Regions from separate parts of the Streptomyces luteogriseus genome, predicted to be linked through region 1. Evidence: riboswitches for the same ligand, from Rfam matches in the RefSeq annotation. Region 1 holds a riboswitch; each other region holds the start of a gene.
The links. A riboswitch is a leader RNA that binds a small molecule or an ion and turns the genes downstream of it on or off. The one in region 1 is predicted to bind cyclic di-AMP.
Positions count from the first base shown of each region.

Region 2: another riboswitch for cyclic di-AMP. It lies ahead of BJ965_RS14900 (C40 family peptidase); the one in region 1 lies ahead of BJ965_RS09720 (M23 family metallopeptidase).
Region 3: another riboswitch for cyclic di-AMP. It lies ahead of BJ965_RS04690 (M23 family metallopeptidase); the one in region 1 lies ahead of BJ965_RS09720 (M23 family metallopeptidase).
Region 4: another riboswitch for cyclic di-AMP. It lies ahead of BJ965_RS20070 (M23 family metallopeptidase); the one in region 1 lies ahead of BJ965_RS09720 (M23 family metallopeptidase).

Region 1 covers NZ_JACHMS010000001.1:2,224,651-2,231,675, reverse strand. Annotated here, with positions in the region: gene BJ965_RS09735 (DNA gyrase/topoisomerase IV subunit A) at 1-50, opposite strand, end outside; gene BJ965_RS09730 (M16 family metallopeptidase) at 384-1,781, shown strand; gene BJ965_RS09725 (M16 family metallopeptidase) at 1,778-3,166, shown strand; cyclic di-AMP (ydaO/yuaA leader) riboswitch at 3,359-3,523, shown strand; gene BJ965_RS09720 (M23 family metallopeptidase) at 3,536-4,324, shown strand; gene BJ965_RS09715 (GntR family transcriptional regulator) at 4,514-5,209, shown strand; gene BJ965_RS09710 (HPr family phosphocarrier protein) at 5,376-5,657, opposite strand; gene BJ965_RS09705 (bifunctional acetate--CoA ligase family protein/GNAT family N-acetyltransferase) at 5,837-7,025, shown strand, end outside.
Region 2 covers NZ_JACHMS010000001.1:3,462,041-3,469,065, forward strand. Annotated here, with positions in the region: gene BJ965_RS14885 (esterase/lipase family protein) at 25-888, shown strand; gene BJ965_RS14890 (M23 family metallopeptidase) at 1,108-2,685, shown strand; gene pcrA (DNA helicase PcrA) at 2,776-5,253, opposite strand; cyclic di-AMP (ydaO/yuaA leader) riboswitch at 5,568-5,740, shown strand; gene BJ965_RS14900 (C40 family peptidase) at 5,749-6,927, shown strand; gene BJ965_RS14905 (SLAC1 family transporter) at 7,006-7,025, shown strand, end outside.
Region 3 covers NZ_JACHMS010000001.1:1,015,224-1,022,248, reverse strand. Annotated here, with positions in the region: gene BJ965_RS04700 (tyrosine-protein phosphatase) at 1-600, opposite strand, end outside; gene BJ965_RS04695 (alpha-galactosidase) at 780-2,855, shown strand; cyclic di-AMP (ydaO/yuaA leader) riboswitch at 3,171-3,325, shown strand; gene BJ965_RS04690 (M23 family metallopeptidase) at 3,330-4,244, shown strand; gene BJ965_RS04685 (DUF6250 domain-containing protein) at 4,414-5,130, shown strand; gene BJ965_RS04680 (SGNH/GDSL hydrolase family protein) at 5,276-6,061, shown strand; gene BJ965_RS04675 (TetR/AcrR family transcriptional regulator) at 6,201-6,812, opposite strand; gene BJ965_RS04670 (Glu/Leu/Phe/Val dehydrogenase dimerization domain-containing protein) at 6,909-7,025, opposite strand, start outside.
Region 4 covers NZ_JACHMS010000001.1:4,547,219-4,554,243, reverse strand. Annotated here, with positions in the region: gene BJ965_RS20075 (aldo/keto reductase) at 1-801, opposite strand, end outside; gene BJ965_RS20070 (M23 family metallopeptidase) at 989-2,029, opposite strand; cyclic di-AMP (ydaO/yuaA leader) riboswitch at 2,041-2,197, opposite strand; tRNA gene BJ965_RS20065 (tRNA-Met) at 2,495-2,568, opposite strand; gene BJ965_RS20060 (dihydrofolate reductase family protein) at 2,635-3,765, opposite strand; gene BJ965_RS20055 (MarR family winged helix-turn-helix transcriptional regulator) at 3,842-4,357, shown strand; gene BJ965_RS20050 (GTP cyclohydrolase II) at 4,502-5,143, shown strand; gene BJ965_RS20045 (MarR family winged helix-turn-helix transcriptional regulator) at 5,261-5,758, shown strand; gene BJ965_RS20040 (ATP-binding SpoIIE family protein phosphatase) at 6,029-7,025, opposite strand, start outside.

The DNA.
Region 1 (7,025 bases):
TCCTCGTACGAGTCGTCGGGCGGCGGGGTCTTCGTGCTGCGGCGGGCCATCGCTGCCGGCTCCTCCTGTTGCTGGTCGCTTGCCTACGGGGGCGTTCATGCCGGTGCGAGACGTCGAGCGTGCTCGGGCCCTTCGGGCCTCCGCGCGCTCGCCACCGACCGCCTTCGCGGCTCGCTCGTGCTGCTGCGATCCGGATCTGACGCCGACCATTGTGGACCGCCGCACTGACAACCGGGACCAGGACCCTGCCCGAGGCGTCTGTCGTGCTGTCGGGACCAGGTCGCCACCGGGAACTTCACCAGGGCTCCGCACGCTTGCATACAGTGGCAGGACCGGCAGGAATCCGCGGTCTGAACAACCGCTCAGCGATCGAAGGGACGTACATGCCCATGGGTCACACGGCCACAGCCCAGGCAGGCTCCGGGGGCCTGACAGCGACCGAGCACCGCCTGGCCAACGGCCTGCGCGTGGTGCTCTCCGAGGACCACCTGACCCCGGTCGCGGCGGTGTGCCTCTGGTACGACGTCGGCTCACGCCACGAAGTCAAGGGGCGTACCGGCCTGGCTCACCTTTTCGAGCACCTCATGTTCCAGGGGTCCGCGCAGGTCAAGGGCAACGGCCACTTCGAGCTCGTGCAGGGCGCGGGTGGCTCGCTGAACGGCACGACCAGCTTCGAGCGGACCAACTACTTCGAGACCATGCCCACCCACCAGCTGGAGCTCGCCCTCTGGCTGGAGGCCGACCGCATGGGCTCGCTGCTGGCCGCGCTCGACGAGGAGTCGATGGAGAACCAGCGGGACGTCGTCAAGAACGAGCGCCGCCAGCGCTACGACAACGTCCCCTACGGCACCGCCTTCGAGAAGCTGACCGCCCTCGCCTACCCGGAGGGCCACCCCTACCACCACACCCCGATCGGCTCGATGGCCGACCTGGACGCGGCGACGCTGGAGGACGCGCGCGCGTTCTTCCGCACCTACTACGCGCCGAACAACGCCGTGCTCTCCGTGGTCGGCGACATCGACCCGGAGCAGACGCTCGCGTGGGTCGAGAAGTACTTCGGCTCCATCCCCGGTCACGACGGCAAGCCCGCCCCGCGCGACGGGTCGCTGCCGGAGACCATCGGCGAGCAGCTGCGCGAGGTCGTCGAGGAGGAGGTACCGGCGCGCGCCCTGATGGCCGCCTACCGGCTGCCGCACGACGGCACGCGCGCGTGCGACGCGGCCGACCTGGCCCTCACCGTCCTCGGCGGCGGCGAGTCCTCCCGCCTGTACAACCGGCTCGTGCGACGCGACCGTACGGCCGTCGCGGCCGGCTTCGGCCTGCTGCGGCTCGCCGGTGCTCCCTCCCTGGGGTGGCTGGACGTGAAGACGTCCGGCGACGTGGAGGTTCCGGTCATCGAGACCGCCATCGACGAGGAGCTCGCCCGGTTCGCCGAGGAGGGCCCCACGCCCGAGGAGATGGAGCGCGCCCAGGCCCAGTTGGAGCGCGAGTGGCTGGACCGGCTCGGCACGGTCGCCGGCCGCGCCGACGAACTGTGCCGGTACGCCGTGCTCTTCGGAGACCCGCAGCTCGCCCTGACCGCCGTCCAGCGCGTGCTGGAGATCACGGCGGAGGAGGTCCAGGAGGTCGCCAAGGCCCGCCTGCGACCCGACAACCGCGCGGTGCTCGTCTACGAGCCCGTCGCCGGCGAGACCGGCGAGGCGGAGACCGCCGAGGACGCCGGCATCACCGACGACACCGCAGCCGCGGCCACCGACGAGAACGAGGAGGCGGACAAGTGACCGAGCTCGCCACGATGGACTTCCACCCCCGGCCGCAGGCGGGCGACGCCCGGCCCTGGGCCTTCCCGGCCCCCGAGCGCGGCATGCTCGACAACGGCCTGACGGTGCTGCGCTGCCATCGCCCCGGCCAGCAGGTCGTCGCCGTGGAGGTGCTGCTGGACGCGCCTCTGGAGGCGGAGCCGGCCGGACTCGACGGTGTGGCCACGATCATGGCCCGGGCCTTCTCCGAGGGCACCGACAAGCACTCCGCCGAGGACTTCGCCGCGGAACTGGAGCGCGCCGGTGCCACTCTCGACGCGCATGCCGACCACCCCGGCGTCCGGCTCAGCCTGGAGGTGCCCGCCTCCCGGCTCACCAAGGGCCTGGGCCTGATCGCCGACGCCCTGAGGGCGCCCGCCTTCGCCGACAGCGAGGTCGAACGGCTGGTCAACAATCGCCTCGACGAGATCCCGCACGAGCTGGCCAACCCCTCCCGCCGCGGCGCCAAGGAGCTCTCCAAGGAGCTGTTCCCGGCGGACTCGCGCATGTCGCGGCCCCGGCAGGGCAGCGAGGAGACCGTCGCCGCCATCGACTCCGCGGCCGTGCGCGCCTTCTACGAGAAGCACGTCCGTCCCGCCACGGCCACCGTCGTGGTCGTCGGCGACCTCACCGGCATCGACCTGGACGCCCTGCTCGGGGACACGCTGGGCGCCTGGACGGGCTCCTCGGCCGAGCCGCGTCCCGTGCCGCCGGTGACCGCCGACGACACCGGCCGGGTCGTCATCGTGGACCGCCCGGGCGCCGTCCAGACGCAGCTGCTGATCGGCCGGATCGGGCCGGACCGGCACGACCGCGTGTGGCCCGCGCAGGTGCTCGGCACGTACTGCCTCGGCGGCACCCTCACCTCCCGCCTTGACCGCGTCCTGCGCGAGGAGAAGGGCTACACCTACGGCGTACGGGCGTTCGGCCAGGTCCTCAGGTCCGCCCCGGACGGCACGGGTGCCGCGATGCTCGCCATCAGCGGTTCCGTCGACACGCCCAACACCGGTCCCGCCCTCCAGGACCTCTGGACGGTGCTGCGCACCCTCGCCGCCGAGGGACTGACCGACGCCGAGCGGGACGTCGCCGTGCAGAACCTGGTGGGCGTGGCGCCGCTGAAGTACGAGACGGCGGCGGCCGTCGCGAGCACGCTGGCCGACCAGGTCGAGCAGCACCTGCCCGACGACTACCAGGCCACGCTGTACCGGCAGCTCGCCGCGACCGGCACCGTGGAGGCCACCGCGGCGGCCGTGAGCGCCTTCCCGGTGGACCGTCTGGTGACCGTTCTCGTCGGTGACGCGGCGCAGATCAAGGCACCCGTCGAGGCCCTCGGCATCGGCGAAGTCACCGTCGTCGCCGCCGAGTAGCGGCACGCGCGTGCAGGGGCCCTGGTTGTCTTCAAAGGCACCAGGGCCCCTTTATGCCCGAATTGGGATGGGAGTTGCCTGTCTGCCCTGTGGGATGCGCTACAAAAGCCTGGATTCGTTTGGGAATTGAAAGTGGCGCCGCTTAGCGTCATCCAGGCTGTTCGTCAGGCAGTGCGCCGCACCCGCGGCACCGGACAGTCATCGCCGAGTCCCCGTACGGCGCGAGCCAGGGGAGCCGGGGACCCATCGCAGTCCCTGGGGTGAATCGGGCGCCCGCGCGAGTCGCGAGGGAGTCCGTAGGAGACCTTCCTGCTCCGAACCCGTCAGCTAACCCGGTAGGCGAGAGGGAAGGAAAGGACCAGCCACCACATGGCGTTCACTCGCGCCACCGGGAAGCACCGTCGTCCCAGCAGGATGCAGCGCTCCACCGCCCGCGCGGCAGGCGTCGCGGCTCTCGCCACCACCGGCGTGATCGGCACCGTGGCGGCCCCCGCGGCCTTCGCCGCCGAACCCAGCGCCGAGCAGACCGGCCTCACCCCGGTCGTCACCATGGGTGACACCGCGGCCCAGCAGATCGACGCCCAGGCCCTCGCGCAGCAGCACGCAGCCGACGAGGCCGCCGCCAAGCAGAAGGCCGAGGAGGCCGCCCGCAAGCGGGCCGCCGAGCTGGCCGAGAGGGCCAAGGAGGCGGCCGAGAAGGCCCGCGAGGCCAAGGAGCGCGCCGCCCGCGAGGCCGAGCGCAAGCGCCTCAACACCTTCGTGTCCCCGATCTCCGGCTCGTACGTCTCCACCGGCTACCAGGCCAGCAGCGGCCTGTGGTCCTCCGGCAGCCACACCGGTGTCGACTTCCACGCCGCCAGCGGCACCTCCGTCCACGCGGTCGGCGCGGGCACCGTCGTCGAGGCCGGCTGGGGCGGCTCCTACGGCAACCAGATCGTGATCAAGATGAACGACGGGACGTACACCCAGTACGGCCACCTGTCCTCCGTCGGCGTCTCGGTGGGCCAGCAGGTCACCCCCGGCCAGCAGATCGGCCTGTCCGGCGCGACCGGCAACGTCACCGGCCCCCACCTGCACTTCGAGGCCCGCACCAGCCCCGAGTACGGCTCGGACATCGACCCGGTCGCCTACCTCCGCTCGCACGGCGTGGGTGTCTGACCGGAACCTCCCCGCTCTCCCCGAAAGCCCCGGCTCCCCGAGCCGGGGCTTTCGGCGTTTACGGCCGCCCGCTGTCCAAAAAATATCCATGGATTGTCGTCTGCCGTCGGAAATTCCGGCTCATTGCAATAGAGTCACGGAACGCACGCCGCTCGTCGGCGTTTCACGGGGATTAAGCGGAGGTCGGTCATGCGTATTCCCGCGCACTCGGTGTGCACGGCCATCCGGGACGACATCGTCGCGGGTGTCCACGCACGCGGCAGCCGGCTCACCGAGGAACTCCTCGCGCGCCGCTACGGCGTCTCGAGGGTGCCCGTCCGGGAGGCGCTGCGCACGCTCGAGGCCGAGGGATTCGTGGTGACCCGCCGGCACGCGGGCGCGTGCGTGGCGGAACCCACCGAGCAGGAGGCCGCTGACCTGCTGGAGATGCGCATGCTGCTGGAGCCGCTCGGTGCGGCCCGCGCCGCCCAGCGTCGCACCGAGGCGCATCTGAAGGTCCTGCGCGGTCTGGTCCGGCTGGGTCAGGAGCGGGCCCGCCGGGGCAACAGCGACGACCTGCGCTCTCTGGGCGGTTGGTTCCACGAGACGCTCGCCCAGGCCTCCGGCAGCCCTGCGCTGACCTCGATGCTCACCCAGCTCCGCCACAAGATCGCCTGGATGTACGCCGTGGAGGCGCCGGCCAGTCCGGTGGAGTCCTGGACCGAGCACGGCGCGATCGTGGACGCGGTGGCGCGTGGGGACGGCGAGCGCGCGCGGGCGGTCACGGCGCTGCACACCGAGCGCGCGAAGGGCGCGCACCGCCTGCGGTTCGGCTCCCCCCAGGAGCGCACCGACCGTGTGAGGAACTCGCAACATCCCGTAAACACGGCGAGCCCGCAGCATTAACACGGCAGCCGTATACAAAGAGAGCGGACAATTTGCGGGGGTCTATTTTCGCTGCCCGGATTCATCGGAATTCCCGTCCCGCATCCACCGGGAATGGCGAAGGGCCCGCCCGGTGAATTCGGACGAGCCCTTCGCTGCACGCCGGACGGATCGGGCGCTCGGTGAATCAGACGGTCTCGGGAAGTTCCTCGAGACCCTCGGAGACCAGCTTGGCGAGCCGGTCCAGTGCGGCGTCCGCACCCTCGGCGTCGGAGGCGAGGACGATCTCCTCGCCCCCCTGGGCGCCGAGGCCCAGGACGGCCAGCATGGAGGCCGCGTTGACGGGGTTGCCGTCAGCCTTGGCGATCGTCACCGGGACGCCTGCGGCCGTGGCGGCTCGGACGAAGATGGAGGCGGGGCGGGCGTGGAGACCCTCGGCCCAGCCGACGTTGACGCGGCGCTCAGCCATGTGTTGCTGCCCTTCGCTTTTCAGGGTTGTCTAGACCAGTTTCCCATACCGTGAAGCCGTACCGGGAGCGGTCCTCGCGGACCGCCCCGGGGTGCCGTCGGATCGCGGCCTCGACCCGACTGACGCCCTCCACAGACTGCCTCGCGCCCTTGTCAGGCGCTAGCCGTACTCTGGGGCCCATGCAGACCTCGCCGGACCGGCACGAGTATCCCGCCCACTGGGAAGCCGACGTGGTGCTGCGCGACGGGGGTACCGCGCGCATCCGGCCCATCACCGTTGATGACGCCGATCGCCTGGTCAGCTTCTACGAGCAGGTCTCCGACGAGTCGAAGTACTACCGCTTCTTCGCGCCGTACCCTCGCCTGTCCGCCAAGGACGTCCACCGCTTCACGCACCACGACTTTGTGGACCGGGTGGGACTCGCGGCCACGGTCGGCGGCGAGTTCATCGCCACCGTACGCTACGACCGGATCGGTGCCGACGGAACGCCCGCGTCGGCACCCGCCGACGAGGCCGAGGTCGCCTTCCTCGTGCAGGACGCCCACCAGGGCCGCGGGGTCGCCTCCGCCCTGCTCGAGCACATCGGCGCCGTCGCCCGTGAGCGCGGCATCCGCCGCTTCGCCGCCGAGGTGCTGCCCGCGAACACCAAGATGATCAAGGTGTTCACGGACGCCGGCTACACCCAGAAGCGCAGCTTCGAGGACGGCGTCGTCCGGCTGGAGTTCGACCTCGAACCCACCGACCGCTCCCTCGCCGTGCAGTACGCGCGCGAACACCGTGCCGAGGCGCGCTCGGTGCAGCGGCTGCTCGCCCCCGGCTCGGTCGCGGTCATCGGCGCCGGACGCACGCCGGGTGGCGTGGGCCGCAGCGTCCTCGGCAACATCCGGGACGCCGGCTACAGCGGCCGCCTCTACGCCGTGAACAAGGCCCTCCCGGAGGGGCAGAAGGAGCTCGACGGGGTGCCCGCCCACCGCTCGGTGCGGGACATCGACGGCCCGGTCGACCTCGCGGTCGTCGCCGTACCGGCCGAGCACGTCACCGAGGTCGTCACCGAGTGCGGCGAACACGGCGTCCAAGGCCTGGTCGTGGTCTCCGCCGGCTACGCCGAGAGCGGCCCCGAGGGACGCGAACGCCAGCGCGCCCTCGTACGGCACGCGCGCACGTACGGCATGCGGATCATCGGCCCGAACGCCTTCGGCATCATCAACACCTCACCCCGGGTACGGCTCAACGCCTCCCTCGCCCCGGAGGTGCCGCGCCCGGGCCGCATCGGCCTGTTCGCCCAGTCCGGCGCCATCGGCATCGCCCTGCTGTCCCGGCTGCACCGGCGCGGCGGCGGTGTCACGGGCGTGACCGGTGTCTCCACCT
Region 2 (7,025 bases), 1.2 Mb from region 1:
CCGCGTGCCGACAGGAGGTCGGCCATGAAGGTCACCAGGGCGGCTCTGCCCTTTCTTCCGTTCTGCGAGCGCCTGCTGCCAAGCAGGCCGGCGGGACTCTCCCTGGCGCTCCTGAAGGCCACCGTCCTGGAGATCGCGATCCTGGCAGGGCATCTCCTCCTCTACCCGTCCGGCATCACCCAGGAGCGGCGCGCCCCCGTCCCGGCCCTGCCGGCGGACGGCGCCGCCCAACTGCCCACGGAGGCAAAGCCGCCGGTGCTCCTGCTGCACGGCTTCATCGACAACCGTTCGGTCTTCGTCCTACTGCGCCGCAGCCTCGCCCAGCACGGCCGGCAGCAGATCGAGACCCTCAACTACTCGCCGCTGACCCGCGACATACGCGCCGCCGCCGAGCTGCTCGGCCGGCGCATCGAGGAGCTCTGCGAGCGCACGGGGGCCGGGCAGATCGATGTCGTCGGGCACAGTCTCGGCGGCCTGATAGCGCGCTACTACGTGCAGCGGCTCGGCGGCGACGCACGCGTGCGGACCCTTGTCACGCTCGGCACGCCGCACTCGGGAACCCGAGTGATGCCCGTGGCCGACGCGCACCCCATCGTGCGCCAGATGCGCCCCGGCTCACCGGTGCTCGAGGAGCTCACGCTGCCCGCCCCTGACTGCCGTACGCACTTCGTCGGCTTCTGGAGCGACCTGGACCATGTCATGGACCCGCCGGAGACGGCCTGCATCGATCATCCCGATCTGACGGCGCAGAACGTGCGCGTGACCGGCATCGGCCATCTCGCCCTGCCCGTGCACCCCGCCGTCGCCAACGGCATACGGCAGGTCCTCGACACGGCCCGCCCGGGTGAACCGTCCACCGAACACACCGCCGGTCTGACAGTCGCCTGAGACTCGTCATACAGCGATCACTCGGTGCCACATCACCGATCAAGCTCGAACAAACTTCGAACACAGGGCCAAACCCGTGCCCGCCGTCCGCCAAAACACGGCCGAATGCCCGTTTCCTGCGCACGCGAAACCTGCCGAAGATTGTCGTGCCCGCGTACCGCCGGGTACAGTCGCCGCACTGCTCTGGCAGCCCCTGTTGTCGAGGCGAAAGAGAAGTTGGTGAACGACCGTCACCCGTCGGGGACCATGACCCCGGCTCCGGCTTCCGACGCCGCCTCCGCGCACTACGCGTCGCATGGCACACAGGAAGCCCAGCACGGCGACTTCACCACGTACGGCGACTACGCCGCCACAGGTTTTGACGCCACCGGTGCCCCCGTCGCCGGTACCCACGGCGCCGGTTTCGACGCCACCGCGCACACCACCGCGAGCTTCGCGACCGACCCCCTCTTCGGCGACATGCCGGGCAGCGGCCAGGACACGGGCAGTTACGGCACCGGCCACTGGCCCACCGGCACGCACGAGAACGTGCACTACGACGCGTACGCGGCCCAGCACCACGCCGCCTACGACACCGGCGTCTACGACACGACCTCCTGGACGGCCGAGCAGCAGCCGATGTCGGCGATCCCCTCCCAGGCGCCGTCCCCCGACGCCACCGGGCAGTGGGACGCCGGTTCCTGGCTCCAGCCCGACCAGGCCGGCAACCCCGCCGACCACACCCAGCAGTGGGAGTGGGGCACGCAGACCTTCGACACGGGCGCCTTCGACGCGACGCAGTGGAATTCCGACGGCACCGCCGCACCGGCCCCCGACGCGTACGAGCACCCTGCCGAAACCTTCGACCAGCTCGAGACCGCGACGTTCGACCAGCTCGAGACCGCCACCTTCGACCAGGTCACGTACGACGAATCCGCCGAGGCCGGCTACCACGACCCCGCCGCGGACGGCGCCGAGCCGGCCGCCACCGGCGAACTGCCCGTCGTCGCCCCGCTGCTGGACGGACAGGAGGACGTCGCCGCGGCCCCGTCCTCCCGGGCGGCCTCGCGCGCAGGATCCCGTTCCCGCCGCCGTACGCCCCCGAAGCGCTCGGCGCTGATGACCCTCGCCGTGCCCTCGGCGTGTGTGATGGGTGTCGCCGGGATCGCCGCCGCCTCCGTCGGCACCTTCTCCGGCGACAGTGCCGCGGAGGCCCAGACGACCGCGGCGGACGCGCAGCCGGTCAAGCCGGCCGCCGCCAACAACAAGCTGGACACGCAGTTGCAGAGCCTGTCCGCCGGCGCCGACGACTTCGCCGACCGGGCCAGCCGTACGCAGGAGCGCATCGACCTCAAGGCCCAGCAGGCGGCCGAGAAGAAGAGGGCGGCGGAGGAGGCGGCCCGCAAGGAGCGGCTGCGCCCCAAGTTCGCCCTGCCGGTCGCGCGACACGGCCTCAGCGCCACCTACGGCCAGTCCGGCATCAACTGGATGTCCCTGCACACCGGCATCGACTTCCCCGTCTCGTACGGCACGACCGTGATGGCCGCGACCGACGGCACCGTCCGTACGCAGTGGAACAGCGCGTACGGCAACATGCTGATCCTGACCGCGAAGGACGGCACGGAGACGTGGTACTGCCACCTCTCCACCTACACGGTGCCCTCGGGTACGACCGTGAAGGCCGGCGATCCGATCGCGCGCTCCGGCAACTCCGGCAACTCCACCGGCCCGCACCTGCACTTCGAGGTGCGCCCGGGCGGCGGCTCGGCGATCGACCCGCTCCCGTGGCTGCGCAGCCACGGCATCGACCCGACGTAACGTACCGGCAGCCCCCGCCCGTCGAGCGAGCAAACGTCCTGGCAGCCCCCGCCCGTGGAGCGAGCGGGGCCCCCGGCCCGTCTCACCGGGCTACAGCTTCTCCACCGGCGCGTACCGCAGCAGCAGCCGCTTCGGCTTGGTGTCGCCGAAGTCGATCGTCGCCTCGGCGTTGCCGCCCGTGCCCTTGACCCCGACGACCGTCCCGAGCCCGAACTGGTCGTGCGTGACCCGGTCCCCGACCGCCAGGGACACCACCGGCTTCTCGGCAGTGCGGCGCGTGGCGAAACCGGAGGCGCCCGACGCCGACGAGCGCGAGCGGGACGACGACAGCGAGGCCGCCACCGCCGAGACCGGCCCGGAGGACGCGGGGGCGGTCGCTCCCGTCCGCTTCCACTCCACGTGGGTCGGCGGAATCTCCTCCAGGAAACGAGAGGGCGGGTTGTACGAGGGCTGGCCCCAGGCGCTGCGCAGCGTGGACCGGGTCAGGTAGAGCCGCTCCCGCGCGCGGGTGATGCCGACGTAGGCCAGGCGCCGCTCCTCCTCCAGTTCCTTGTTCTGGCCGAGGGCGCGCATGTGCGGGAAGACACCGTCCTCCATGCCGGTCAGGAAGACGACCGGGAATTCGAGGCCCTTGGCGGTGTGCAGGGTCATCAGCGTGATGACGCCGTCGCCGTCCTCCTCGTCGGGGATCTGGTCTGAGTCGGCGACCAGCGCGACCTGTTCGAGGAAGTCGGACAGGGTGCTCTGCTCCTCCTCGCCGCGCTCCTGCTCGAACTCCATGGCGACGGCCGCGAGTTCCTGGAGGTTCTCGATGCGGGTCTCGTCCTGCGGGTCGGTGGAGGCCTGGAGCTCGGCGAGGTAGCCGGTGCGCTCCAGGACGGCCTCCAGCACCGTGGCCGGTCCGGCGCCGGACTCGACGATGGTGCGGAGGTCCTCCATCAGCGTGTTGAACCGCTTGACGGCGTTGGTGGAGCGCGCGGCCATGCCGTACGCCTCGTCGACGCGCTTGAGCGCCTGCGGGAAACTGATCTTCTCCCGCTGGGACAGGGCGTCGATCATCGCCTCGGCGCGGTCACCGATGCCCCGCTTGGGGACGTTGAGGATCCGGCGCAGCGGGACCGAGTCCTCCGGGTTGGCCAGCACACGCAGGTAGGCCAGGACGTCCCGGACCTCCTTGCGCTCGTAGAAGCGGACGCCGCCGACGACCTTGTAGGGCAGGCCGACGCGGATGAAGATCTCTTCGAAGACACGGGACTGGGCGTTGGTGCGGTAGAAGACGGCGACGTCGCCGGCCTTCGCGTCGCCCGCGTCGGTGAGGCGGTCTATCTCCTCGGCGACGAACTGCGCTTCGTCGTGCTCGGTGTCGGCGACGTAGCCGGTGATCTGCGCGCCCGTGCCCGCGTTGGTCCACAGGTTCTTGGGGCGGCGGGACTCGTTGCGCTCGATGACGGCGTTGGCGGCGCTGAGGATCGTCTGTGTGGAGCGGTAGTTCTGCTCGAGCAGGATCGTCGTCGCGTCCGGGTAGTCCTCCTCGAACTGGAGGATGTTGCGGATCGTCGCGCCGCGGAAGGCGTAGATCGACTGGTCGGCGTCGCCCACCACGCACAGCTCGGCGGGCGGGACCTCCGCCTCGGGCGGTACGTCGACGGCGTGCTCGGAGGTGCCGACGAGCTCGCGGACGAGGGCGTACTGGGCGTGGTTGGTGTCCTGGTACTCGTCCACCAGCACATGGCGGAAGCGGCGGCGGTAGTGCTCGGCGACGTCCGGGAAGGCGCGCAGCAGGTTGACCGTCGTCATGATCAGGTCGTCGAAGTCGAGGGCGTTCGCCTCGCGCAGCCGCGACTGGTACATGGCGTAGGCCTGGGCGAGGGTCTTCTCGAAGCCGTCGGTGGCCTGGGCGGCGAAGTCCTCCTCGTCGATCAGCTCGTTCTTCAGGTTGCTGATCTTGGCGCTGAAGGACTTGGGCGGGAAGCGCTTGGGGTCGAGGTCCAGGTCGCGGCAGACCAGGGCCATCAGGCGCTTGGAGTCGGCGGCGTCGTAGATCGAGAAGGACGACGTGAAGCCGAGCCTCTTGCTCTCCCGGCGCAGGATGCGCACGCACGCGCTGTGGAACGTCATGACCCACATGGCGTTGGCGCGCGGGCCGACGAGCTGCTCGACGCGCTCCTTCATCTCGCCGGCGGCCTTGTTCGTGAAGGTGATCGCGAGGATCTGGCCCGGGTGCACGTCCCGCTCGGCGAGCAGGTGGGCGATGCGGTGCGTGAGCACACGGGTCTTGCCGGAGCCGGCTCCGGCCACGATGAGCAGCGGGGAGCCGGAGTGGACGACGGCGGCGCGCTGGTTGTCGTTCAGCCCTTCCAGCAGCGCGGCGGAGTCGATCACGGGACGGGGGGCGCCGTCCCGGTAGTAGGCGTCCCGGTCCGGGGGCGCGTCGAACTTCCCGCCGAACAGATCGTCCGGAATCGGCTCCGGTACGTGATCGTCCTCGGGTGGCGGCGGGGGCTCGTCGGCCGGGCCCCGCTGGGCCTGGAGGTTCGCCAGGAAGTTGTCGTCAAAGAGGCTGCTCATCGCTCTCCGAGTCTAGGGCGCCCCACTGACAGCCCGCCGCCGCCCTGAGAACATCGCCCCGCGCCGGGGCTCCCGCCGAATGCCCGGCGGCTCATTGTCGCCCTCCATGACCGCATGACCACGCCCTGCTACACCCCCCGCAATTATGGACGACTCGTGACCAATCCCCCGCGATCGCTCACGCTCGGCAACGCTCATGAGTGAGGTCACGAAAATGTATCGGGCATATCACCCATCAACCTTCACAGGGGCCACACGAGTTGGCTACGGTGCGACCAGGCCGCATGACCCCCACCGGCGAACGTCGCCGGGCCGCGCGGCCTCCGCCGAGTCCGGTGTGCCGCAGCGGCAGCCGGAGCCGGGGACCCAACCGTGAACCTGGGGTGAATCGGCCCGACTCCCTGTACGGAGACGGCCGTAGGGCAAACCTTCCGAACCACCCGCCCGAACCCGACAGCTAACCCGGTAGGCGGAACGTGGAAGGAGTCGCCTCCCTTGGCGTCGCACCGCAAGTCGCGTCCTACGGGTACGCGCGTGGCAGGCATACGGACCCCCGCCCTCGCAACGGCGGCCCTCACCTCCGTGGCCCTGCTGTCCCAGTCGGCCAACGCCGCCCCCGAGGCCGACGACAAGCCCAGCCTGGAGGAAGTCGAGAAGAAGGTCGACGACCTGTACCGCCAGGCCGAGTCGGCGACCGACAAGTACAACGCGGCCAAGGAGAAGACCGCGAAGCAGCGCAAGCGCGTCGACACCCTCCTCGACGACGTCGCCCAGCGCACCCAGAAGCTCAACGAGGCGCGCGAGGAGCTGGGTTCCTTCGCCTCCGCCCAGTACCGCACCGGCGCCGCCGCCCCGGACACCGCCACGTTCCTGCTCGCGGACACCCCGCAGGACTACTTCGACCAGACCCAGCTGATGGACCGGATGACCGGCCGCCAGAAGGTCGCGGTCGACGACTACGTCACGCAGCAGTCCGAGACGATGAAGAAGCGCCGGGAGGCCACCGAGAGCCTCGAGACGCTCACCGACTCGCAGGACGGCCTGAGGACGGCCAAGGCCACCGTCCAGCGGAAGCTCGCCGCCGCGCGCGAGCTGATGTCGAAGCTGACCGCCGAGGAGAAGGCCCGGCTGGCGGCGATCGAGAAGGAGAAGCGGGCGGAGGCCGCCCGCAAGGCCGACGAGCTGGCCCGGCAGCAGGCCGCGCAGCAGAAGGCGCAGGACGAGGCGGCCCAGCAGCAGGACAGCGGGTCCTCCTCGTCCGGCTCTTCGGGCTCCGGCTCGTCCTCCTCGACGCCCCCGGCCGACTCCTCGTACGCCACCAAGGCCGACAAGGCGCTCGCCTTCGCCCGCGCCCAGATCGGCAAGCCGTACGTGTGGGGCGCGGTCGGACCCGGCTCCTACGACTGCTCCGGCCTCACCCAGGCCGCCTGGAAGGCCGCGGGCGTCACCCTGCCGCGCACGACCTACGACCAGGTGAACGCCGGCACCACGGTCCCGCTCTCCCAGGCCCAGCCCGGTGACCTGGTCTTCTTCTACGACGACGTCACCCACGTCGGGATATACATCGGCAACGGCATGATGATCCACGCCCCGAAGCCCGGCACGTACGTGCGCGAGGAGTCGATCTTCTACGACGGCGAGTCGGCGATCCACAGCGTGGTGCGCCCGGCCTGAGAAGTCCCGCCACGTTTTTGAGGGGCACGTGCGCGTGCCCCTCTCGTAACCCGCACGGCGCTCTCTAGCATCGGCGCTATGTCCGGTCCCTCCCCGTT
Region 3 (7,025 bases), 1.2 Mb from region 1:
GCGGTGCACCTTGTAACGGCGGTGCTTGGCGTTCGACTTCAGGTAGTCCTCGACGATCGCCTCGCGCTCGACGCCCACCGCCAGCAGCGTCACCGCCACGGACAGACCAGCGCGGTCCTTGCCCGCCGCGCAGTGCATCAGCGCGGGGACGCTGTCCTGCGCCAGCGCGTGCAGCACCCGGGAGTGCTCGTCGGTGCGGTGTTTGATGATCGTGCGGTAGGAGGCGATCATGCGACCGGCGCCCTTGCCGTCCGAGAGGATCTCGCGCAGCTGGTCCAGGTCGCCGTCGCGGACCATCTTCCAGAACTCGGCGCCGTCGGCGGGGTCGCTCAGCGGCAGGTTCACATTGCGCACGCCGGGCAGCTCGACGTCCGGCCCCTCGAGCTTCTGGTCGGCGGCGTTGCGGAAATCGAAGATCGTGTGCAGGCCCAGCGTGGTCAGGAAGGCGGCGTCCTCCCCGGTCGCATGGGCGAGGTGGCCGCTGCGGAACAGCACTCCCTGGCGCACGCGCCGTCCGTCCACGGTCGGAAGTCCTCCCACATCACGGAAGTTGCGCACTCCGGCCAGCTCGGGCTCGGTCGACGGGACCTGCTGTGTCACGAGGGCTCCTCCCCTTCGGCGCCGCCGCCGCGGCTCGTCGGCGGGCACGACTCGACGATACGACATGCCTGCCTGGGGCAATGAGTTGTCCACAGGCGTTGCCCGGAGCCCCCGCGGCCCTTGATGATGTTGCCGCCTGGTCGCACCTGGTCGGGCTTGTTCGAATCTGTGAGGGCGCGATGCTGGACATCTCCGAAGACGGTCGTACGTGGGTGCTCTCCGGGCCGGCCAGCAGCTACGCCGTCCATGTCACCGAGCGGGACGAGCTGCTGCACCTGCACTGGGGCCCCCGGATCGGCCTCGCCGACGCCGAGGCCCTCGCCGTCCGGCCGCTGCCGGACTACTGGCCCTTCGAGTCCCCGCTCGACGGACGCGAGGAGTACCCGGTCGAGGGCGGCCCCCGTTTCGTCCGCCCCGCCCTGTCCGTGCGCACGGCCGGGCGGCGCGGCACCGAGTGGGTCCACGTGGGACACGACACCGAGGACGGCGAGCTGCGGCTCCGGTTCCGTGACGGCGACCTCACCGTCACGCTGCACTACCGGATGCGCCCCTCGACGGATGTCGTCGAGCGCTGGGTGACCCTGGACAACCGGGGACCGGCCGTCGAGCTGCTGCGCGCCGACTCCGCCACCTGGACCCTGCCCGACCGCGACGCCTGGCGGCTGTCCCAGCTGCACGGTCGCTGGGGCGCCGAGTCCCGGCTGGCACGCTCGGCCCTCACGCATGGCGAGAAGGTCATCGGCAGCCGCCGCGGGCACACCTCCCACCAGCACCTGCCGTGGGTCGCCCTCGACACCGACGCCACCGAGGAGCGCGGCGAGGTCTACAGCTGTGCCCTGGGCTGGTCCGGGTCGTGGCGCATCGCCGTGGCCCAGCTGCCGGACGCGCGGGTGCAGATCACCGGCGGCGCCGGCCACGACGACTCGGGCCTGCTGATGCTGGGCACGGGGGAGTCGTACACGACCCCTGTCTTCGCCGGGCTCTGGAGCGACGGCGGCTTCGGCGGGGCGAGCCGCGCCTGGCACGCGTACCAGCGGGCGTACGTGATCCCGGACGTCGGCCGGGACCGGCCGGTGCTGTTCAACTCCTGGGAGGCGACCGAGTTCGACATCTCCGAGGAGCAGCAGCGGGCGCTCGCCGAGCGGGCCGCCGCCATGGGCGTGGAGCTGTTCGTGGTCGACGACGGCTGGTTCGGGGCACGTACCAGCGACCGGGCCGGACTGGGCGACTGGACCCCGAACCCCGACCGCTTCCCGGGCGGACTGAAGCCGCTCGCCGACCACGTGCACGGCCTCGGCATGCAGTTCGGGATCTGGGTCGAGCCCGAGATGGTCAACCCTGACAGCGACCTGTACCGCGCGCACCCGGACTGGGTGCAGTACCAACCAGGACGAAAGCGGACGGAGTTCCGCAATCAGCTCGTACTGAACCTGGCCCGCGAGGACGTCCGGGAGTACCTGTGGGAGCAGCTCGACGCGCTCCTCTCCAGTGCTCCGATCGACTACGTCAAGTGGGACTTCAACCGCTGCTTCACCGACGCCGGCTGGCCGGACGACCCTTACCCGCAGCGGCTGTGGATCGACCACGTGCACGGCTTGTACGCCCTGCTGGACCGGCTGCGGGCCGCCCACCCGGGAGTCGCCTTCGAGTCCTGCTCGGGCGGCGGTGGCCGGATCGACCTCGGCGTGCTGAGCCGCACGGACCAGGTGTGGACCTCGGACAACACCGACCCGCTCGACCGGCTCGCGATCCAGGACGGCTTCAGTCAGATCCATCCGGCCCGGGTCATGGCCGCCTGGGTCACCGACAGTCCGAACGCCATGCTCAACCGGCGGGCCAGCTCCCTGCGGTTCCGCTTCGTCAGTGCCATGGCCGGCGTGCTGGGCGTCGGCGGCGACCTCACGAAGTGGACGCGCGAGGAGCTCGCCGAGGCGCGGGAGTGGGTGGGGCTCTACAAGGAGATCCGGCCCGTGGTGCAGCGCGGCGACCTCTACCGGCTGCGTCCCCCGGAGGGTGGATCGAGTGCCGTGCAGTACGTCCTCGGCGACGAGACCGTCGTCCTCGCCTGGCTCCAGGCGCAGCGTTACGGCGAGCGCGTACCGGCACTCCGGCTGCGCGGTCTCGACCCGGCAGCAGAGTACGAATGCCTCGAAACCGGCGAAGTACACCGAGGGGCCGTGCTGCTTCATCACGGACTGGGGGTCGGTCTGCGTGGAGACCTGGACGCCGCAGTCGTCCGGCTTAAGCGGAAGTAGTCGTTCTGTCCGAATAGGGAGCTTCGGCCGCTAAGGGGTAACGTGCCCCGATCGTAAAGGAGATGAGGTCGGGGTGCGTGACCATCGTCATATTCGTGACGATGTGTTGTTGCCATGTTCACGTAATTCTGGCGTTATTCAGGGGTATTGAGGAAAGCGGGAGATCCGTAATCCACGCTCGGTGACGCCGCATCTGCCGAGGCATCAAGGGAAACACCGTCACGGGCAACCGCAAGCTTGTCCTATTGCGTCTTGGTCGCTTACGTTCCACACCAATCCGGACGGACGCCTAATCCTGCCGCCGCCCGGAGCCCCACACACTGACCCGACGTACGGCAGGAGCGGGGGACCCACAGGTAAGACGCCTGTTCCGGTTCCCGGAACGGCTTGGGGTTAAGCCGCGCCACGGCGCGGCCGGGCATCTCCAGCCCGCACCCGACAGCTCACCTCGCAGGCGACGGAGAGGAATTCGCCATGCCCGCGAAGGGTAAGCACCGCCGCCCCAAGTCCCAGCGTTTCACCCGCTCCATCGCCGTCGCCGGAACCGGCGGGGCCGCCCTCGCCCTGCCGCTCATGGGGGCCGCCGGCGCTCATGCCGCCACCCCGGAGACGGCTCCGGAAAAGGCCGTCCAGTCCGCTCCGGCCGCCGAGAAGAAGGCCGCCGAAAAGGCCAATGGCCCCCGCACGTACACCGTGAAGGCCGGCGACTATCTCGCGAGGATCGCCGACGACCAGAACGTCAGCGGCGGCTGGAAGAAGCTCTACGCGGACAACCGTGACGCCGTCGGCTCCGACCCGTCGCTGATCCACCCGGGCCTGAAGCTGTCGATCGGCAAGAAGGCCGCGAGCGCGCCGAAGGCCGCCGCCCCGGACGCGCCGAAGGCCTCGGCCCCGAAGCCGTCCGCCGCCGAGTCGGCCCCGAAGGCGCAGACCGCTGCCGAGCCGGCCGCGGCCAAGCCCGCCGCCGAGAGCAACTCCAGCGGCTACACCCTCCCGGTGGACGGTGCCACCGTCGGCACGCCGTACCGCATGTCCGGCAGCATGTGGTCCAGCGGCTACCACACCGGTGTCGACTTCGTCGTACCGACCGGCACGTCCCTCAAGGCCGTCGGCCCGGGCGAGGTCGTCTCCGCCGGCTGGGGCGGCGCCTACGGCAACCAGGTCGTCATCAAGCTGAACGACGGCCACTACGCCCAGTACGCCCACCTGTCCCAGCTCTCCGTCTCGGCCGGCCAGACCGTGACGGCCGGGCAGCAGGTCGGCCTGTCGGGCGCGACCGGCAACGTGACCGGACCGCACCTGCACTTCGAGATCCGCACCACGCCGGACTACGGCTCCGACGTCGACCCGGTCGCGTTCCTGCGCTCGCACGGCGTCTCTGTCGGCTGACCGACCGCACGACCGCCTGCCTGACACGCCTCCGAAGGCCGGACCCCGATCCCCGGGTCCGGCCTTCGGTGTGTCTGCGTCGACCGCCTCAAGGGATCGACAGGGGGCGGCAGTTGAGACACAGTGATCGCATCGTGAGTGCAAGCGCTTTCTGAAGGAGCTGTGTCCCGTGCCGACCACCCGCAGAACGTTCGCAGCCCTGGCAGCAGGAGCCGCCCTGGCGGCCATCGCCCCGACGGGGAGCGCGAGTGCCGTCCCCGGGCGCCGACGGCTCATCGCTCACGACGACTTCCGTCACGGCCTCACCCAGTGGGTGACCGAACTCCAGGACGGCGGTACGGTCACCGCCTCGCGCGGCGTCCTGGAGATCGACGTACCGAGCGGGGCGACCGTCTGGTTCACACGGCGTCTCGACGGCCCGTACGTCCTCGAGTACACCGCCACGCCGGTGTCCGAGGGGGGAGCCAACGACCGCGTCTCCGACCTCAACAACTTCTGGAACGCGACCGACGTCCGCTCCCCGGATGACCTCTTCGCGACGCCGCGCGGCGGGGCGCTCGACGAGTACGACCACCTCACGACGTACTACGCCGGCTACGGCGCCAACCACAACACCACGACCCGGCTGCGCCGCTACGTCGGCCAACCCGGTGTCCGCCCCCTGGTCTTCGACTACACCGAGCCGCTGCTGGTCCCGGGCGAGCCGAACCGCGTCCGGATCGTCTCCGACGGCTCCACGGTCCGGTGGTGGAACAACGGCCGGCTCGTCTTCGACCACACCGACCCGCAGCCGTACACAGGTGGGCACTTCGCCTTCCGGACCGTGTGGAGCCATTTCCGGATCAGCGGATTCCGGGTCTGGCGGCTCACCCCGAAACATCCCTGACAAGCGGTGTATTCCGGAGTTGGTGAACACTTTAGGAGTGGCTTATCTCACCGCCCGTCAACCCTTTCCTACGGTCGCGTAGGTCACATTCGAAGGTGAATCATGGACCGCTGTGGCAGACGATTCGAAGAGTGACAGCAGAGCAGTGATCGGGTCGTACGTGTCGGTGGGGGACAGCTTCACCGAGGGCGTCGGCGACCCCGGCCCCGACGGGGCGTTCGTCGGCTGGGCCGACCGGTTCGCCGTCCTGCTCGCCGACCGCAGGCCCGAGGGCGACTTCCAGTACACCAATCTCGCCGTACGCGGAAAGCTCCTCGACCAGATCGTGGCGGACCAGGTGCCGCGGGCCGTCGAGATGGCCCCGGACCTCGTCTCGTTCTGCGCCGGGGGCAACGACATCATCCGGCCCGGCACCGACCCGGACGAGGTGGCCGAGCGCTTCGAACGGGCCCTGGCCCAGCTCACCGCCGTGTCCGGCACGGTCATGGTGACGACCGGTTTCGACACCCGTGGCGTGCCCGTCCTCAAGCACCTGCGCGGCAAGATCGCCACGTACAACGGACACGTCCGGGCCATCGCCGACCGGTACGGCTGCCCGGTCCTGGACCTGTGGTCCCTGCGCAGTGTGCAGGACCGCAGGGCCTGGGACGCCGACCGGCTGCACCTCTCGCCCGAGGGGCACACACGCGTGGCGCTCCGCGCGGGCCAGGTGCTCGGCCTCGACGTGCCCGCCGACCCCGAGCAGCCGTGGCCCCCGCTGCCCCCGCGCGGCGCTCTCGACATGCGGCGGGACAACGTCGCCTGGGCGCGGGAGTTCCTGGTGCCGTGGATCGGGCGCCGGCTGCGCGGCGAGTCGTCGGGCGACCATGTGACGGCCAAGGGGGCGCTGTCGCCGGACGACATCAGGATGCGGATCGCAGCGGTGGCGTGAGGGAGCGGCTTCCGCGTGTCGGGGTCGGCTCCCGTGCGGGCCGTGCCGGGTGGGACCCCGGCACGGCCCGCACGCGTCGTGGCCCGGGCTTCCGGAGTGTCCGGGGCGCACCGGGACGGGCGCCGCTTTCGGAGCACCCTCAGGGCGCCGGCCGCTCCTGTGCCGGCCCCAACTCGCGGGCCAGTGCCTCCTCCACCCACTCCTGGGCGCGCGTTCGCGGCACCGCGCCGGCGTAGGACGTCAGCTGCACGGCGAGACCGTCGAGGAGGGCGGTGAGCCGGAAGGCCGTGCCGGCCGGGTCCGGACAGCGGAACTCGCCCGCCGCCACGCCCTCCGCGATGACCTCGGCGAGGGCCGCCTTCCACTGCCGGTCGAGGTCCTGGGCGACCTCCCGCAGCACGGGGTCGCGCAGCGCCGCCGCCCAGCCCTCGATCCACAGCCGCCAGCCCTTGGCCTGCCCGGTGGGGGCGTACCACCGTACGGCCGACCGCAGCCGGCGCAGCGCCGGCGAACGGCGGCCGAGCAGCTTGCGCAGATGCGCCAGGTCGCCCTCCGCCGCGTGCCGGAACGCGGCGGCGACCAACTGCTCCTTCGACGAGAAGTGATAGAGGACCAGCGCGTTGCTCACGCCGAGCGCCGAGGCCACGTCGGCGATCCTGACCGCCGCCACACCCCTCGCCTCGATCTGCTCGATGGCGGCCCGCAACAGATCCCCGCGCCGCTGAGCCACACTCAACCGGACTCTCGTCACGCCGTCACCCTACCCACGCGCGTGCGGCCCTCGACGGGGTGTTTCGGCCTGTCCGGCCGGGCCCGCGACGACCGCCGTCGAGGAGGGGCGGGCGCCTCAGCGGAACCAGCCGAAACGCTCCGCGATCACCGGCAGCCGGTCCGCGGCGATGGCGTGGGCGGCGGCGCGCGGTGTCGTCCCGTCGGCCCGCGCGCGGTCCAGCATCCGCTCGAC
Region 4 (7,025 bases), 2.3 Mb from region 1:
GGCCACGGTGGCGACGGGAGCGCCGTGCACCCCGGCGACCTCGTCGAGGGCGTCGAGAACCCGCCGCCCCCGTTCGGTCTCCAGATGCTTGGCGGCACCGCCCGCCCGCGCGCTCTCGACCTGCGTACCGGGCCGGTACTTGCCCGTGAGGAAGCCGGACGCGAGCGCGTAGTACGGAACGGCCGCGAGGCCGGCCCGCTCGGCGAGGTCCTGGATCTCGCCCTCGTAGGTGTCACGGGAGACCAGGTTGTAGTGGGGCTGGAGGGCGACGTACCGGGCGAGGCCCTCGCGGTCGGAGAACTCCAGGGACGCCCGCAGCCGCTCGGCGGTGATGTTGGAGGCGGCGATGTGCCGCACCTTGCCGGACTTCACGAGGTCGTCGAGCGCGCCGATGATCTCCTCGACGGGCACGTCGGGCTGGTCGAAGTGTGTGTAGTACAGGTCGATGTAGTCGGTGCGCAGGCGCCGCAGGGAGGCGTCGGCGGCGGCCTTGATGTTGGCGGCGGACAGGCCCCGGAAGCCGGGATGCTGGCTGACCTTCGTGGCGACGACGACGTCGGAGCGGTTGCCGCGCGCTTCGAGCCACGCGCCGAGGATGGTCTCGGACTCACCGCCCTGGTTGCCGTCGACCCACGCCGAGTAGACGTCGGCGGTGTCGACGAAGTTGCCGCCGGCGGCGGTGTAGGCGTCGAGGACGGCGAAGGACCGGTCCTGGTCGGCGGTCCAGCCGAACACGTTGCCGCCGAGGGCGAGGGGGAAGACCTCGAGGTCGGAAGTACCGAGCTTGCGAAGAGTCGTCATGGTCGGTGTCAACGACCGCGCAGGAACGCCTCATTCCGCAACGGACGCAAAACTCCCGTAAACCCCACGCCACCCCGCACGCCGCCGCACCGGACGAAGCCGCTCCGCGCCACACCGCAAAAGCCGGCGGCCCTGACGTCGAGGGGTCGTCGTCAGGGCCGCCGATGCTTCGACGAGCGCGCACTGCTCAGGGAGTCAGTCCCTTGCCCCGCAGCCAGGCCATCGGGTCGATGCCGCTGGCGGATCCGCCGGAGTGGACCTCGAGGTGCAGGTGCGCCCCGGTGACGTTGCCGGTGGCGCCCACGCGGCCGATGACGTCGCCGGTGCTGACCTTCTGGCCGACGCTGACGCCGATGGAGGACTGGTGCGCGTACCAGATCTCGGTGCCGTCATCGAGGGTGAGCACGGTCTTGTAGCCGTAGGAGCCGTTCCAGCCCGCCTCGGTGATGGTGCCGCTGTGCACGGCCTTGATCGGCGTGCCCGTGGGGGCGGCGAAGTCGAGGCCGGTGTGGTAGCCGGAGGACCAGTAGGCGCCGGCCTGGCCGAACGTCGAGGTGAGGGTGTAGGAGGAGGTCGGCAGCGTGAACTGCTTGGCGAGGGCGGCGAGCCGCTCGGCCTCGGCCTTCTTCCTGGCCTCTTCCTCCGCCTTCTCCTTGGCCTCGGCGGCCTTGGCCTTGGCTTCCTTCTCCGCCTTTGCGACCGCTTCCTTGGCCGCCTTCTCGGCGGCGGCCGCGGCGTCCTCGGCGGCCTTGGTCTCGATCTGTTCCTGCTGGTGCTCGACCTGCGCCATGATCCGGGCACGCAGCGCGTCACCGGCGCCGGCGCGGGCGCCGGACGTGTCCTTCGCGGTGTCCGCGGTGGCGGTGCCGAGGCTGCTGAGCGGGGTGGCGGAACCTTCGGGGGTGTCGTCGTCCGAGATGAGGGAACCCACCGAGGGCAGGTCCGGAACGGAGATGGACACCGGGGGCTTGCCGGTCTGGGCGCTGGCCATGCCGCCGGCACCCACGGCGGCTATGACACCGACGCCGAGGACGGTGGAGCTGCGGGCGAGGCCTCCGCCGCGCTGCTTGGTGACGCGATGCCGGCCGCGGACGGGACGGATGGACTCCTCGGTGGGGTTCCACTCCTGGAACGGGCCCTCGTCGGTGTGCTGGCCGCCGAATCCGAAGGTGTCGTTCTCGCGCTTCGGCGCGTACGGGGCCGCGGGGGCAGGCCGGTTGGACGCCACGTGGGCGTACTCCTTTCCTTCCTTCTCGCCTACCGGGTTAGCTGACGGGTTCGGAGCAGGAAGGTCTCCTACGCGCGTATACCTGCCGTGCTTCCACGGTGGTATCCGCCCGATTCACCCCAAGTGGTGGTTCCCCGGTTCCCTTTCGGGATTCGGCGCGTGCGCACGGAGCCGCCTTCTGTGACGGCTGGGACGACCGCGCTGCGTTATCGAACGTTAATGGAGGCGCGAGGGGTATTCCAGCGATTCCACTTGATCATTAACCTTTTTCGCGCGGACTTACCTGCCATGACCGGCTTAAATCGGGCGAGTTGACCGCACCGCAGGTGACTGACGGGTTTTGACGGTGCGTCAGTTGTTATGCGGAACGGGACGGTTCGCTCACCGACCGTAGTGAGCCATCGGGCAAGCATGGGAAAGCACCGAGGGCCGGAACCCTTTCGGATTCCGGCCCTCGGCCTTCAGTAGCGGGGACAGGATTTGAACCTGCGACCTCTGGGTTATGAGCCCAGCGAGCTACCGAGCTGCTCCACCCCGCGTCGTTGTGACTCCAGTGTACGCCATCCGCGGGACCACTCGCACACACCCACCGATCGGGCCGGTGCTCAGCCCGGCAGGTGATGGTTCGGGGCCTTGGCCCGCTCCTCGTGTTCCGGGAGGACGACGACCTCCACCCCCCGGGCCGCGAGGAGCCCGCTGCCGTCGGCGTCCGTCACGAAGGTGTCCGGCTCGCGCCAGGCCGTGACGACCCGCCGTACCCCCGCGTCGAGGATCAGCCGGGCGCATGGGGCGGGGCGTGAGGCGCGGCGGGCGCACGGCTCCAGGCTGCTGTACACCGTCGCGCCGGGCAGGCGCGGGTCGGCCGGGTCGATCTTGGCGAGGGCCGCCTCCTCGGCGTGCACGACCGGGTCGCCGGCCTCTCGGGAGTGGCCGCGGGCCAGTTCCGTGCCGTCGGCGGCGACCACGACCGCGCCCACGCTGAACGCCGTGTCCGACGGCGGGCAGCGCTCGGCCAGTTCACAGGCGAGGGCGAGCCAGTGGTGGTCGGCGGCGGCGGGGAGCCCGCCGGTGCCCGGGGCGGTCGGCTCGTAGCGCATCAGGACCACGTCCTCGATCCGCCGCGTCTCCAGCAGCCGGAGCCGGCCGCCCTGGTAGCCGCCGGGGCCGAAGAGGCGGGGGGCCCGGGGGTCGCCCACGAAGAGCGGGGCGAGGACGAGTTGGAGTTCGTCGGCGAGGCCCTGGGTGAGGAGCTGGGTGTGGATCAGTCCGCCGCCCTCGACCATGAGCCGCCGTACGCCCCGGACGTCGTGCAGGTGCGTGAGCAGCCGCCGCCAGTCGAGGTCGGCGCCGAGCGGGACGACGTCGGTGTTCAGGCCCAGGGAGCGGGCACGCTCGGCGCCCTGGTCGGTGGTGTAGAGGATCTTCCCCCCTCCGGTGTGCCAGAAGCGGGCGTCCGGGTCGAGGTCGCCGGAGCCGCTGACGGTGACCTTGAGGGGGTACTCGGGCTTGCCTGCGGCGGTGCGGGCGGCCCGGCGGCTCTCCGAGTTCACCAGCAGCCGCGGGTTGTCGGCGCGGATGGTGCCGGCGCCGATCAGGATCGCGTCGACGCCGGCCCGGACCTCGTCGACCCGGTCGAAGTCGGCCGGGCTCGACAGAAGCAGGCGGTCGGGCCCGGTGTCGTCCAGGTAGCCGTCGAGGGAGACGGCGGCGGACAGCAGGACGTACGGACGAGGCATCGGTGCTCCGCGGCTGGTCGGGACGGCGGGACGGGAGGGGCTTGGTTCAAGTTTGAAACAAACCTACACTGGTGGCATGACGACTCGCTGGCTCACCCCCGATGAGCAGCGCGCCTGGCGCGCCTACATCGCCGCCTCGCTGCTCCTGGAGGACGCGATCGACCGGCAGCTCCAGCAGGACGCCGGCATGCCGCACCTGTACTACTCCATCCTGTCCGTCCTGTCGGAGTCCCCGGAACGGCGGCTGCGGATGACCGATCTCGCCGAGCGGCTGAAGATCACCCGCAGCCGGCTGACGTACGCGGTCGCGCGGCTGGAGAAGGACGGCATGCTGCGGCGCGAGGCCTGCCGCCACGACAAGCGGGGCAGTATCGCCGCGCTGACCGACGAGGGGTTCGCCGTGCTGGAGCGGACGGCTCCCGGGCATGTCGAGACGGTGCGGGACTTCTTGTTCGACCGGCTCAGCGAGGAGCAGGTGGGGCAGCTGGAGGAGATCTCCACCGCGATCGCACAGGGGCTCCAGGAGGACGGGGCCCGGCCGGCGGCGGACGACGTGCCGTGGCGGCGGAGGTCGTCGCCGTCCTGCTCATGACGCGCCGGTGACGCGCATCACACAGAGCCTCAATCTCATTGCTTCAAATTTAAAGCATGAGTAGGGTTCCGGTCGTGGAGCTGCTTCAAATCTGAAGCAGTACGGTTGTGCAGCCGAACAGGAAACGGAACCCGGAGGCCCCGCATGCCCGACACCCCCGCCGTCATCGCCACCCCGCGCTCCCGCGTCCGGGTCCCGCTGCGCTTCCACGACGGCTACGAGGCCGACGCCGAGCTCGTCACCTTCCACGGGCTGGCCGACGGCCAGGAGCACGTGGCCATGGTCCTCGGCGAGCCCGGCCCCGTCCCGCTGGTGCGGCTGCACTCCGAGTGCCTGACCGGGGACGTGTTCGGCTCGGCCCGCTGCGACTGCGGCCCGCAGTTGCGCGAGGCGGTCGAGAGCATCGCCGAGCGCGGCGGCGTGCTCCTCTACCTCCGACAGGAGGGCCGGGGCATCGGCCTCTACAACAAGCTCGACGCGTACGCCCTCCAGGACGAGGGGCTGGACACGTACGAGGCGAACGCGGCGCTCGGGCTGCCCGAGGACGCCCGCGACTACACGGCCGCGGCCCAGATGCTCCGGGCCCTGGGCATCGGCGAACTGGACCTGCTCTCCAACAACCCCGACAAGGCTGAGCAGTTGCGGTCCTTGGGCGTCGACGTCCGCGACCGGATCCCCACGGGCGTCTTCACCACCGCCCACAACGTCCGCTACCTGCGGGCGAAGGTGCTCCAGACCCAGCACACGCTGCCGCTCACCGCGCTGACGGAACTCAGCGCCGGCTGAGCCGCCCCCGGTCCGGCCGGCCTTCGAACCGGGCTGCTTGCCGCTCGGTTCATCGGGTACAGCCTTTGAAAGAGGGCGATCTCATCAGTACCCGAAGCTTTATGGAAGTGACCGTTCGTGACCGATCTCGGCGGCCCCGGCAACCACCGGGCGAGGGGACCGGGCGATGGCCCGGAGGCCGTCGCATCGCAGATCGCAGATGCGGTGGAGAGTCTGACGGCGCTGTGGTCGGTCGCCGCGCAGGAGGCGTCCCTGCGCCTGTCCCTGCACCAGTTGCGGGCGCTGCGCACCGTGCAGACGGCGCCCGGCCTGAATCTGACGGCCCTGGCGGAGGGCCTGGACATCGGGCTCCCCACGGCCAGCCGCCTCTGCGACCGTCTGGCCGCGGCCGGTCTGCTGGAACGGGCCCCGCACCCCGACACCCGCCGGGAAGTGCAACTGTGGCTCACGACACACGGACAGCGCGTCCTGGGTGACGTCGCCGGCCGTCGCGCCCGGGCCCTGGCCGCGGCCCTGGCGGCGATGGAACCGGGCGAACGGGCGGCGCTGAGCAGGGGGTTGCGGGGTTTCCTGGCCGCCCAGGACACGGCGCCGGGTGCCGGCGGGGCGGAGTAGGTTCCGGCGCGAGGAGCCGCGGTGGCGAGAAAGCGAGCTCTCGCGGCGCGGCCCGGCCGCGCGGACGGTGACCGCTCACCGGTCCTGCCGACCACACCGTGATGAATCTCGGCGGCGATTCCGCGGCCAGGACCGTGGGCGTGTGCGGGCGTTCGGCCACCCTCCCTGCGCGACCCGTCCTGCGCGACCCGCCGCCGGCGAACCCTGGAACCCGGCCGATGCAGCCGCACCGCGCGACGCCGCCGGTCGTCCCCGCCCCGCCCAGCCCCCTCAAGCCCCCGAACCGTGGCGGCTCACGCCGCCGGCGGCCAGGACCGCCACACAGGTGTCGTCCCCCGCCGGCCGGGCCGCGCTGCCCGCGTCGCGGAGCACCACCGCGGCCGCCACCGCCGGGTCGCAGCCCGGCAGCACGCCGTCGTCGGGCGGTGTCCAGCGGCTGGGCAGGCCGTCGCTGTGCAGGACCAGCAGGCTGTCCGCGTGCCAGGGAACACGCTGCACGGGCACGGAAGCCGGGGCCTGCGCGCCCACGATGCCGGGGTGGGACAGCAACGCCTTCCACGTGCCGTCGGTCCGCAGCCGGGCGCCGACGTTGCCGATCCCGGCGAAGCTCAACCGACCTGCCGTCATGTCCAGTTGGGCCACGGCGACGGCCGCGCCCCGGGTGGGCCGCAGCGCCCGGCCCAGACTCCGCAGGATCTCGACGGGCGGCAGCTCGGCCAGGCCACGCAGCTCCTTCACCGCCGCCGCCGAGGCCTCGGCGGCCTTCACGCCGTGCCCCAGCCCGTCGGCGAGCAGCAGGGTCAGACGGTCCCCGCCTCGCACCCGGCCCCAGGCGTCCCCGGAGTACTCGGCCCGGCCGAGGGGGACGTTGACGCCCCCGGCGCGCGGACCGGGCGGGGGCGGGCCCTGGTTGCGGACGGCGGGCTCGTGGCCGATCCGGGCCATCACGACGGTGCCCCGGCCGGGCGCACTGTGCAGATCGAAGTCGTTCGCTATGCGCCGGCACGTGCCCAGGCCGGCGCCGAGCGAGGCGGCGACGGTCGTGGTGTAGCCGTCACGCATCGCCGCCGCGACGTCCGGGATGCCGGGGCCGTGGTCGAGCGAGACGAGCTGCACCGCCGTCCGGCCGCCGTCGTCGTGCCCCCGCTCGACGAGGCTGATCAGCACCCGCCCGCCGTCCGCGTGCCGCAGCAGGTTGGTGGCCAGCTCCGTCGCCACCAGCGCGGCGGCCGCGGTGCGGCCGGGGGGCAGGCCCGCGCAGGCGCTG